Phragmitibacter flavus: one gene and its partner. The protein of the gene in region 1 binds, or shares a complex with, the protein of each later gene. Links are inferred from orthologs where the notes say so. Each region holds a gene or a part of one and is shown on either strand. Other genes may lie near its edges.

The links. Proteins that work in one complex are often made in the same cells at the same time.
Region 2: the proteins of hisF (region 1) and hisH are in contact, whole or in part, in a crystal structure (PDB 6RU0), measured with the Thermotoga maritima proteins. The link is inferred for Phragmitibacter flavus from one-to-one orthologs. Residues at the interface, in WP_004080486.1 of Thermotoga maritima: Met1, Leu2, Ala3, Arg5, Ser40, Glu41, Asp45, Glu46, Ala70, Glu71, Ile73, Asp74, Ile75, Pro76, Phe77, Asp98, Lys99, Ser122, Gln123, Glu161, Thr195, Leu196, Asn247, Arg249, Glu251; in WP_004080484.1 of Thermotoga maritima: Asn15, Arg18, Arg22, Arg117, Leu118, Pro119, His120, Met121, Gly122, Trp123, Asn124, Asn134, Gly135, Tyr136, Tyr138, Val140, Tyr158, Glu180, Lys181, Ser182, Ser183, Lys184, Ile185.

What each region holds. Positions count from the first base shown.
Region 1 is NZ_VAUV01000016.1:104,200-109,239, reverse strand. What follows is about bases 1,360-4,320. They hold hisF (imidazole glycerol phosphate synthase subunit HisF), read right to left. Parts: upstream 3,245-4,320; coding sequence 2,474-3,244; downstream 1,360-2,473. Other genes in these bases: FEM03_RS19635 (tyrosine recombinase XerC), read left to right, coding at 3,341-4,285; FEM03_RS19645 (2-dehydropantoate 2-reductase), read left to right, coding at 1,383-2,339. Outside these bases: FEM03_RS19650 (hypothetical protein), read right to left, coding at 1-1,343; FEM03_RS19630 (SMP-30/gluconolactonase/LRE family protein), read left to right, coding at 4,462-5,040.
Region 2 is NZ_VAUV01000028.1:9,001-13,932, reverse strand. What follows is about bases 1,357-4,209. They hold hisH (imidazole glycerol phosphate synthase subunit HisH), read left to right. Parts: upstream 1,357-2,376; coding sequence 2,377-3,042; downstream 3,043-4,209. Other genes in these bases: FEM03_RS23415 (tetratricopeptide repeat protein), read right to left, coding at 3,083-4,209; hisB (imidazoleglycerol-phosphate dehydratase HisB), read left to right, coding at 1,759-2,355; FEM03_RS23430 (PTPDL family protein), read left to right, coding at 1,357-1,618. Also shown: glycogen debranching protein GlgX, read left to right, coding at 1-94; more of FEM03_RS23430, read left to right, coding at 182-1,356; more of FEM03_RS23415, read right to left, coding at 4,210-4,900. UniProt on the Escherichia coli protein: IGPS catalyzes the conversion of PRFAR and glutamine to IGP, AICAR and glutamate. The HisH subunit catalyzes the hydrolysis of glutamine to glutamate and ammonia as part of the synthesis of IGP and AICAR.

The DNA.
Region 1 (5,040 bases):
ACGGAATAAATCAACCCATGTGCCGCGTTGTATCCAATCGGCTCTCCGGTAAACGGATCCTTCGGCACCGCCTCCAGATACTTCGGCACCAGTTCCTCCAGCGACATCGGCACCCGCATCTCCGCCGCCACACTCCGTCTCACCGAAAACAGCGTCATCAAAATCGTATGCTTGGCCCGCGCCAGGTTGAGCCGCTCTGGCAATCCCGCGTATTGCACAATCCGCGACGCAAAATACTTCTCCCCCGTCGAATTCGGATTCCCAATCCCCTGCACTCCCGACACCTGCTGATACAAGCGGTGCGACAACTGACTCGTCTTCGTAAAGGCCGCCGGCTTCGACGCATCCGCCAGCTCCCGGAAACTGTCTGCAAACAACCTCAGCGTCGCATTCGGCTTGAACTGCATCCACCCCGACCGCGCCGTTTGATACTCCAGCGGCAACGGCGGCTCCCCTTTGTCCGGACCCAGCAGCAACTTGCGCTCAAAGCCATAATACCCCTTCATCGCCGCGCCCAAATGCTCGTTCGAAGCCTCCCACGGACCATACTCATTCAACTGCAACTGCATCAACACCGGCTCCGGCAGCCGCGTATTCTGCAGCAACACCGCCAGCGACTGCGCCGCCGCCTCATGCAGATCCAGCGCCCGTTCCATGAACGATGGCCACGTGTCCAGCCGCTCCAAAAGACACGCCATCACCGCCATGTCCACCGCCGCAAGAAACGCCATCTCCTCATTCCCGCGCCGCGTCAAATACTCCACCTCCACCTGCTTCAGCACCATCACTGTTTTCCACGCCTGCTGATCCGCCCCCAGATTCTCTACCTGCCAGAGCAAGTTGCGCGGGCGCCACTCCTCCTCCTTCTCTTCCAGCAAATCCCTGAAATTGTCCAACACCGTCCCCTTCTCCTCCAGCCATCGCGCCAAAGTCGGCGTATCCCAGCGCCACGCCGGTCCTTCGGGACGATCCAACACCACCCGACCCGCCGAAGCCAGCATCGTTTTCATCCGCGTCGGAGCCGACAACACCGCATTTTCCTGAGACTCGACCTGAACCTCTCCCGCCGTATGCCGTAAATCCTCGTCCCAGACCGGCGCCTCATCCTTCAAATACGCCAGCGTCATCACCAATCCCACCAGCACCAACAGCAGAAACCACGTCAACAAATGCGGCGGCCTCCATCCGCCCGGACGCTTCCTCCACTCATTCGGCACCATCTCGTCCAGAACATCGTCATCCTCCGGGGAAAAAAGTTCCCGGTTGCGCGGAGATTGAACCCGTTGCTGCTGCTGCCGACGCGCCATCAACACCCACCATGACACGAAGACCGTATCATGCAATACACTAGCAACTTTTCGACCTCCCGCCCCATTGTCCAAATGAACCCATTCCCCACCTCCCCACGCATCGCCATCGTCGGCAGCGGCGCCATCGGCTGCTACTACGGAGCCCGCCTCGCCCAGCACGGTCACGATGTGCATTTCCTCATGCGCAGCGACCACGACCATGTCTCCCGGCACGGACTCGACATTCGCAGCCACATTGGCGACTTCCACCTCCCCGCCGACCAGGTCCACTCCCACACCACCACCGCCGACATCGGCCCCAGCGACCTCGTCATCATCGCCCTCAAAACCACCTCCAACCACCTTCTCCCCGACCTCATCCCACCCCTTCTCCACGAAAACACCGCCATCCTCACGCTTCAAAACGGACTGGGCAACGAAGCCCTGCTCGCCACCCACTTTGGCGCCCAGCGCATCCTCGGCGGACTCTGTTTCGTCTGCATCAACCGACTCTCCCCCGGCGTCATCGACCACAGCGCCCAAGGCCTCATCACCCTCGGCGAATACGACTCCAGCGACGATCTCCAATCCCGCCCCCAAACCATCGCCGAAGCCTTCAACGCCGCTCAAATCCCCTGCAAAGTCGAACCCAGCCTCGCCCTTGCCCGCTGGCGCAAACTCGTCTGGAACATCCCCTTCAACGGCCTCTCCATCGCCGCTGGCAGCCTCACCACCGAGCAAATCCTCGCCAGCCCTACCCTCACCCAGCTCGTCCACGACCTTATGCTGGAAGTCATCGCCACCGCCAACGCCCTCGGCCACCCCCTCCCCGAGTCGCTCGCCGATGAAATGATCGCCAACACCCGCAACATGAGCGCCTACAAAACCAGCAGCCTCATTGACCACCTCGAAGGCCGCGAAGTTGAGATCAACGCCATCTGGCAGGAACCCCTCCGCCAGGCCCAAGCCGCCGGAGTTCCCGTCCCCAAATTAGAGATGCTCACCCAGCTCCTCGCCGGCTACGCCAACCTCAAAACGACCTCCAAATAAGTCGCCGGGGCTGCCGCCCGCCCTGTGAGCGCCGCCGTCTCGTGCTGCCCTCTCACCGCTGCTCAAACTTCACTGTCACCAAAACCGCCCAACGGCCCTTCCCTGAAACTGGTCCTACTCACACCCCCGCCACCTCACACCCCCGCCACTTCCCGCACCGGCAACCCATGCTCCGCCAAATACCGCTTCACATCCCCCACGGTGTATTGACCAAAGTGAAAAATGCTCGCCGCCAGCACCGCGTCCGCCTTTCCTTCCTGCAGCACCTGCACCATGTGATCCAGATTGCCCGCCCCGCCGCTCGCGATCACCGGAATTCCGACCGCCTCGCTCACTGCCTTGTTCAAAGCCAGGTCATACCCCGCCTTCGTCCCGTCCGCGTCCATGCTGGTCAGCAAAATCTCTCCCGCCCCGCGCTCCGCCATCTCCACTGCCCACTCCACCGCATCCAGCTCCGTCGGGTTGCGACCCCCGTGGGTGTAAACCGTCCATGAACCCCGCTCATTGCGCTTCGCATCGATCGCCACCACCAGCGCCTGACACCCAAACATGTCCGCGCCCTCGTTCACTACCCAGGGCGTCTTTACCGCCGCCGTGTTGATCCCCACCTTGTCCGCCCCCGCCAGCAACATCTCGCGCATGTCCGCCACCGTGCGAATCCCTCCACCGACCGTCAACGGCATAAAACAACGCTCTGCCGTCCGCGCCACCACATCGATCATCGTGTTGCGCTCATCCGAAGACGCCGTGATGTCCAAAAACACCAATTCATCCGCGCCCTGGTTGTTGTAAGCAATCGCCGACTCCACCGGATCTCCCGCATCCCGCAGCTCGAGAAACTTCGTGCCTTTAACAACCCGACCGTCCTTAACGTCGAGACATGGAATGATGCGTTTGGTCAGCATGGAATCGCAACCTCAGTGAAAAGTGAAAAGAGAAAAGAGAAAAGTGTCCCACGCCGCACTTGCATGATATTTTGGAAACCTAAAGTATCGACTCCCATGCCGACCTCCAAGCGATCACCCACCCAACCCGAGGTCGCTGAACCCGTCCCCCTTCCGCCCGATCCCCTCTCGGAAGCCTTTCTCAACTTCATGCACGGCGAAAAAAACGCCGCCGAGCGCACCCTCATCAACTATCGTCACGCCCTCGACACCTTCCGCGCCAAACACCCCCACTTCACCACTTGGGACACCCTCGAAGCTGACCACTACCGCCGCTACCTCTTCGAGCAAATGAAGTCCGGCATCGCCCGCGCCACCATCCGACTCCACTTCGCCGCCCTTCGCTCCTTTCATACCTGGCTCACCCGCCGCCAGGGCTGGACCAAAAACCCCCTGCTTGAAGTCCAGCTTCCCAAAAACGAAAAAAAACTCCCCATTGTCCTCACCGTCACCCAGGTCGTCACCATGCTCGACCTCCCCCTGTCAGTCCCCAAGGAAAAACAAGCTCCCCTTTGGGCTCCCGAGCGCGACCACGCCATCCTTGAACTTTTCTACAGCAGCGGCGTCCGGCTCAGCGAACTCGCCTCCCTCAACGTCCACGACATCGACACCTTCGCCGAAACCATGCGTGTCATCGGCAAGGGCCGCAAAGAACGCCTCTGTCCCCTCGGCTCGCCCGCCCTCCGCGCGATCCAGGTCTACCGATCCAAAGCCGGCGTCCACGATGGACCTCTCTTCCTCGGCAAAACCAAAAAACGCCTCACCATCCAGGCCCTCGGTGAAGTCGTCAAAAAATACTGGCGGCTCAGCGGCCTGCCCATCAAGGTCACCCCCCACAAATTCCGTCACAGCTTCGCCACCCACCTCCTCAACAACGGCGCCGACCTGCGCAGCGTGCAATCCCTCCTCGGCCACGCCAGCCTCAGCACCACTCAAATCTACACCCACGTCACCACCGAGCGGATGAAAGAAGTCTATCAAGACGCCCATCCGAGAGCGTGAAGAGTCTTAAGTCTCAACTTTTCAGTTTTCAGCATCTCCCGAATAAACCACCCGTTTACTCACGTAGTTTTTCAAGGCCCTTTCCCAGCCCACAGGAGATTTCCCATACAACTCCGAGAACCAAAAACCGAAACTTCCCACCCCCCATAAAACTTAACCCTTAAAACTTAAACTTCATGCCTTCGACCTCCTTCCTCCTCACCCTCACCGCGCTCGCCGCCACCCTTCCCCTGGCCGCCCAACTCCCCGCCACCATCGCGACTCCCGACGCCAAGGTCGAACTCATCCAAGGCGGCTTCAAGTTCACCGAAGGCCCCGCCGTCTCCCCCACCGGCCAGATCTATTTCACCGACATCCCGAACAACCGCATCCACGTCTACGATCCGGTTTCCAAAAAACTCGAGATCCACCGCGAAAACACCGGTGCCGCCAACGGCCTCATGTTCGACTCCACCGGAGCCCTCATCGCCTGCGAAGGCGGCAACCGCATCGTCACTCGTCAGGTCTTCGGCGAAGAACCCAAACCCATCGCCACCGCCTGGAACGGCAAAAAACTCAACAGCCCCAACGATCTCGACATCGACCTCAAAGGCGGCATCTATTTCACCGACCCCCGATACGGCAAAGGCGACAACCGCGAGATCGACATCGAAGCCGTCTATTATCTTCCCCCCAACGGCGGCGAGGTCATCCAGGTGGTCAGCGACCTCAAAAAACCCAACGGCATCGCCCTCTCTCCCGACCGCAAAACCCTC
Region 2 (4,932 bases), on another replicon or contig:
CGCGGGAGAGCCGTCCCCAGTTACGGATACGATCGTCTCTGCGGCGCGTGGAGTGGCCTGTTTACGGATGAAGAGCGCAGGTTCGACACCCTAACGATTGCAAAATGCTTTACTCTCGAAGCAAAATCGCCTTATCCTAACGGCTCCTATCCAAAAATTAATTAGAGCCATATCATCACCCATGAAACCATTGCGACGTTGCTTTTTCCCGACCGTGTTCATTTTCACCGCCTTGCTGTGTGGCAGCACCGTGCGTGGCGATGTGGTGGTGCTGAAATCTGGTCAGCGTTACGAGGGGAAAGTCATCAGTGAAGACGCCACCAGCGTCACGATGGAATACCGGCCGACGCCCAACACACGCGACACCCGTGTTGTCAGCAAGTCTGACATCCAGGAGTTGATTCGTCTGACGCCTTCACAGGCCGAGTTTGCAGAGCGCAAGTTGAGTGAAATTTTGCCGACCAAAGACCTTTTGAGTGCCGCAGACTACGAGCGCATCATTCAGGATCAGGTGCGGAGTTTTGTGAACAAATATCCCGGCACTCCGGAAGCGGAGGAGGCGGAAAAGATCATTGAATCGCTGAGCGAGGAGAAGGAGCGTGTGAGCGAGGGTGAGTTGAAAATGAACGGCAAATGGTTGTCGAAGGAAGACGTGCTTCGTGATGGTTACAACATTGAGGCTTACCGGATCCGTTACACGATGAATCAAAAGGCTGCTGAGAACACGGAGACCCGTTATCTGGAGGCGATGCGTTTGTTCCATGACTTGCAGACCCAGTATCCGGCTTCCCTGTCTTATGTGGATGCGGTTTCAGAGGCGATTGAGATTCTTGATGGCTTTACGAAGCAACTGAATGCGATGCTCGCCGAGGAGCCGATTCTTTCCGAGCGTCGGGCAAACGGGCTGAAGTCCCTTGCCGGACCTGATGCGCAGGCCACCAAGTTTGCGGTGGATTCCGAGATTGCGGCATTCAAAGCGCAGGCGGCGGCTGATAAGAAGAACAAGGTGAAATGGCCGAGTTTTTACAAATATGATGCGGCTTCGATGAAGTCGTTGCTGGCTTTAGTGCTCAAGGAACGCACGACTCTGGGCATTCTTGACGTGGTTGCATTGAAGGAAGAGAACGAGACTTTGACCAGTGTTCTTCGCAATCTGGCGGACGAAAAAGTGGTGCTTGCCAAGCAGCAACTGGATGAGTTGAAGAAGAGCAACCCCATCAACAAAACGGCGGTATCGAGCCTCGAAAAAAAGGCGAGGGAAATCGAGACAGAATTGAAGGAACGCAGCAAGCGCGATGCCGAAGCGAAGGTGGTGGCGCAGACCACCCAATCGATGGGTGAAGAAGGTGAACCCGAGGCGGCGGACCAACAAAATGCGCTGGCCAAGGCCCTGCTTGAGGCTCAGAACAAGAAGGACAAGAAAAAAACTGACGAAGAGACTGGCGATGAGGGCAAGACGGACAAAGCGGATGGAGAAAAATCCGGTCCAAAGATGCAGGTGCAAGAGGATGGGGGCAGTTCGCTGACCGATTACATCCCCTACATCGGTGCGGTTTTGATTGTCATCCTTCTCGTTTCGTTTGTCCTTGGGAAGAAAAAGCCCAAAGAGGGTGAGTAATCTCATGCGGTAGGAGCATTGCAAATTCTCCAGATCGTTTTGAATGCGGCATGCCAACTAGGGCGTGCCGCATTTTTTTGCACTTTGTCCCGGCGGCGGTTGACGCAACGCTGGGATGGGGGTTATTGGATGACGCTGCCATGAGTGATTCCCGCACCTCGAAGATTGATCGTAAAACCGCCGAGACCGACATCTCGATCTCAGTGAATGTCGACGGGTCAGGCAAATCAGAGATCGATACCGGAGTGGCATTCTTTGACCACATGCTGATCTTGTTTTCCAAACATGGACTGTTTGATCTTCAAGTGAAGGTGATTGGAGACATCGAAGTGGACTATCACCACACGGTGGAAGACACCGGCATTGTGCTGGGGCAGGCATTTCGTGAGGCGCTGGGTTCGAAGAAGGGCATCACACGTTATGGCTCCTCGTTGCTGCCGATGGATGAGACCCTGGCGCAGGTGGCGATCGATCTGAGCGGGAGACCGTTTGTGGTGTTCATCGCGCCGGAGCGGGTGGACACGATTGGTCAGGCCTTTCATTTCCAACTGGTTGAAGAGTTCGTGCGCGGATTTGCCAACGCCTTGATGGCGAACGTTCATGTGGAGATTCGTTATGGCAAAGATGCTCACCACATGGCGGAGGCAATTTTTAAGGGAATCGCGCGCGCATTGGATCAGGCGACTCGTATTGATCCAAGGGTGACGGGCGTTCCAAGCACCAAGAACGTGCTGTAATTTTTTCTGGAATTAGTGATCATGGCAGACATCAAGATAGGGATCCTCGACTATGGCGCGGGCAACTTGCGCAGTGTGGTCAATGCTTTTGTTGCGATTGGACATGAGGCTGAGTTGGTGCGCAGTCCTGGTCAATTTGCCAATCTTGATTTGCTGGTTTTTCCTGGGCAGGGATCTTTTGGAGATTCGGTGAAGCAGCTTCAGGCGGCCAATCTGTGGGTGCCATTGAAGGTTTGGCTGGAGCAGAAGCGCCCTTATTTTGGGATTTGCCTGGGTTACCAGTTGCTGTTTGAGGGGAGCGAAGAAAGTCCGGGAGTTGAGGGATTGGGGGTTTTTCGGGGTCAGGTGCGCCGGTTTTCGAAGCAGGCGGGGTTTAAGATTCCGCACATGGGATGGAACGGGGTAAAGTTTACCAACCCAGAGAACCCGGCGTGGGCGGGAATGGAGGTGGGAGAGACGTTTTATTTTGTGCACTCGTTTTATCCGCAGCCGGAGGATCGAAATCTGGTGGCGTGTGAGACGGATTACATGTCACCTTTTGCCAGTGGCATCGCAGCGGAAAACTTGTTGGCGGTGCAGTTTCACCCGGAGAAGAGCCAGCAAGCGGGGCTGCGGTTGCTGCGCAATGCAGTGGATTGCCTGGTGCCGTTGGAGTTGCGTTTGCCCGCCATGGCGGTCGAGAGTTGAGCCACGCCGACCGGCCATTCGGCAAGTCGGGTTAGAACCGTCAGTTTCGAGCGAGCTGCAAGAAGCGTTGTTCTTCAGGGAGCATGGTGGACTTTTCGGGGATCTGATTGGCAATACTCCGGGCCTGGGTGTCGATGCCTGCGGCCTTCATGATGCCGCACAGAACGGCACCCTGGCCGAGTGAGAGATCGCTGAGGTTGATGCGTTCGAGATAGCGGGTGGCGCTCTTGGGGTCCATCTGGCGGGCGAGGGCCAGGGCCATGATGAGTTTGCGCTGGGAATCATCGGGGCGAGCATCAATGAGTTTTTGTGCCTGTTTGATGGCGCCTTCCATTTCAATGCCGGAGAGCAGTGAAGCATAGGTGACCCGCTCCAGAAAGAACTGGTTGTCGGGCCAGCGCCGTGCGGTTTCGCCTGAAGCATCCATGAAGCCTTTCGAGTTGCCGTTTTGGTAGGTGAGGCGCAGCAAGCCGTCATAGGCGTCGCGCTCAAGGTGATTGTAGGTGGTGGCGGCGCGAAAGGCCTGTTCAGCGGCAAGCGGGTGGCCACGGACTTCTGCATAGCCTGCAATTTTCATGACCAGATCGGCGCGGCGTTCATTTTGCGCGGCGAGCAGGGCGTCGACCATTTTTTCATTCAGTGCTTCTTCTCGCACGCCCTTGATATAGGCGAGATGCATGAGGTAAAAAGATTTTTGTGCTTGGGTCAAGCGGGTGCGCGGGTCCTTGATGAGGCGTTCGAGGGCGTCGTGTCGGTTGAGCACGGTCAGCGCGTTCAGGTAGTTTTCCAGAAGCGGGATGTAGTCAATGACCTGATCTTCACGTAGGAAGTCGAGTAGTTTCTCGGCGTAGGAGTGTTCCTTTTGAGATTCGATGGTGATCCAACGGGCCAGAGGCACCAGATCTTCGCGTTTGGTGTTGGCGCGTGACTTCATCGCGTCGTCGATGATTTGTGATTTGCGCTCTGGGTAGAGGTTGGCGAGTCGGCGGAGCGCGGCAACGCGGTGCTCTTCTTCGGCCAGGGGATGTTTTTCGAGAAGGGTGATGAGGCGTTCGATGTCGGAGTTCGAGGTCAGTTTGAGGTTGTCGAGGAACTCGATGGCTTTGAGCCCGGTTTCCTCCTGGCTCTCCGCCAGTTTCCAGAGACGCTCAATGGCCATGGTTTTGTCTGATGCATCACCAAATTGAATCTGGCGGACGGACAGCACGAGTTGGGTGCGGAGGTCGTCGGGATGGGCCTCGACATAGGTCTTGAGCACTTCAATGAGCTGCATTTTTTGTCCGGTGTTGGACATGACCTGGTCGGCCACTTCCACAAGTTCCCGGGTGGGGGCATTGTTGGCGAGAAGCTGTTGGATGCTTTCGGCGGCAGACTTGTCTTCACGCAAGTTGGACATGGCGCGGATTTCAAGAATCTGGTCGTCAAGCGTCATTTCGCCGGAGTCACGCAGCTTGTCCCAGAGGAAACGGGCTTCATTGCGTTTCATCATGGTGGCGAATCGGGCGAGGGAACGGATGGCGTTGGGATTCTCAGGCGAAAGCTGAAAGGCTTGGTTGGCGAGGTTGAGGGCGTCGACATACTTTTTCTCAGCCTCCATGGCCTTGGAGCGTTCGACGAGAGATTCGGAGCGATGATTTTGGTAAAGGCCGTGCCAGTTGCCGGCGTTCATGACGACAAAGACGACGAGGCCGATGCTGAAGGCGATGATGAGGGACCCGGCAACGACCCGGGCGGTGTTGCTCTGGCGGTCAAGATCGGCCAGCGTGGGCGGAAACATCCAGTGCCAGAAGGCGACAAAGGGACGCCAAAGCAGAAACGGTTTTTTTTGCTGGAGGTGTGGATCTTGGGTGCTGAGCATTCGCGGAAAATGGGGGCGTAATCGAAGCTTCA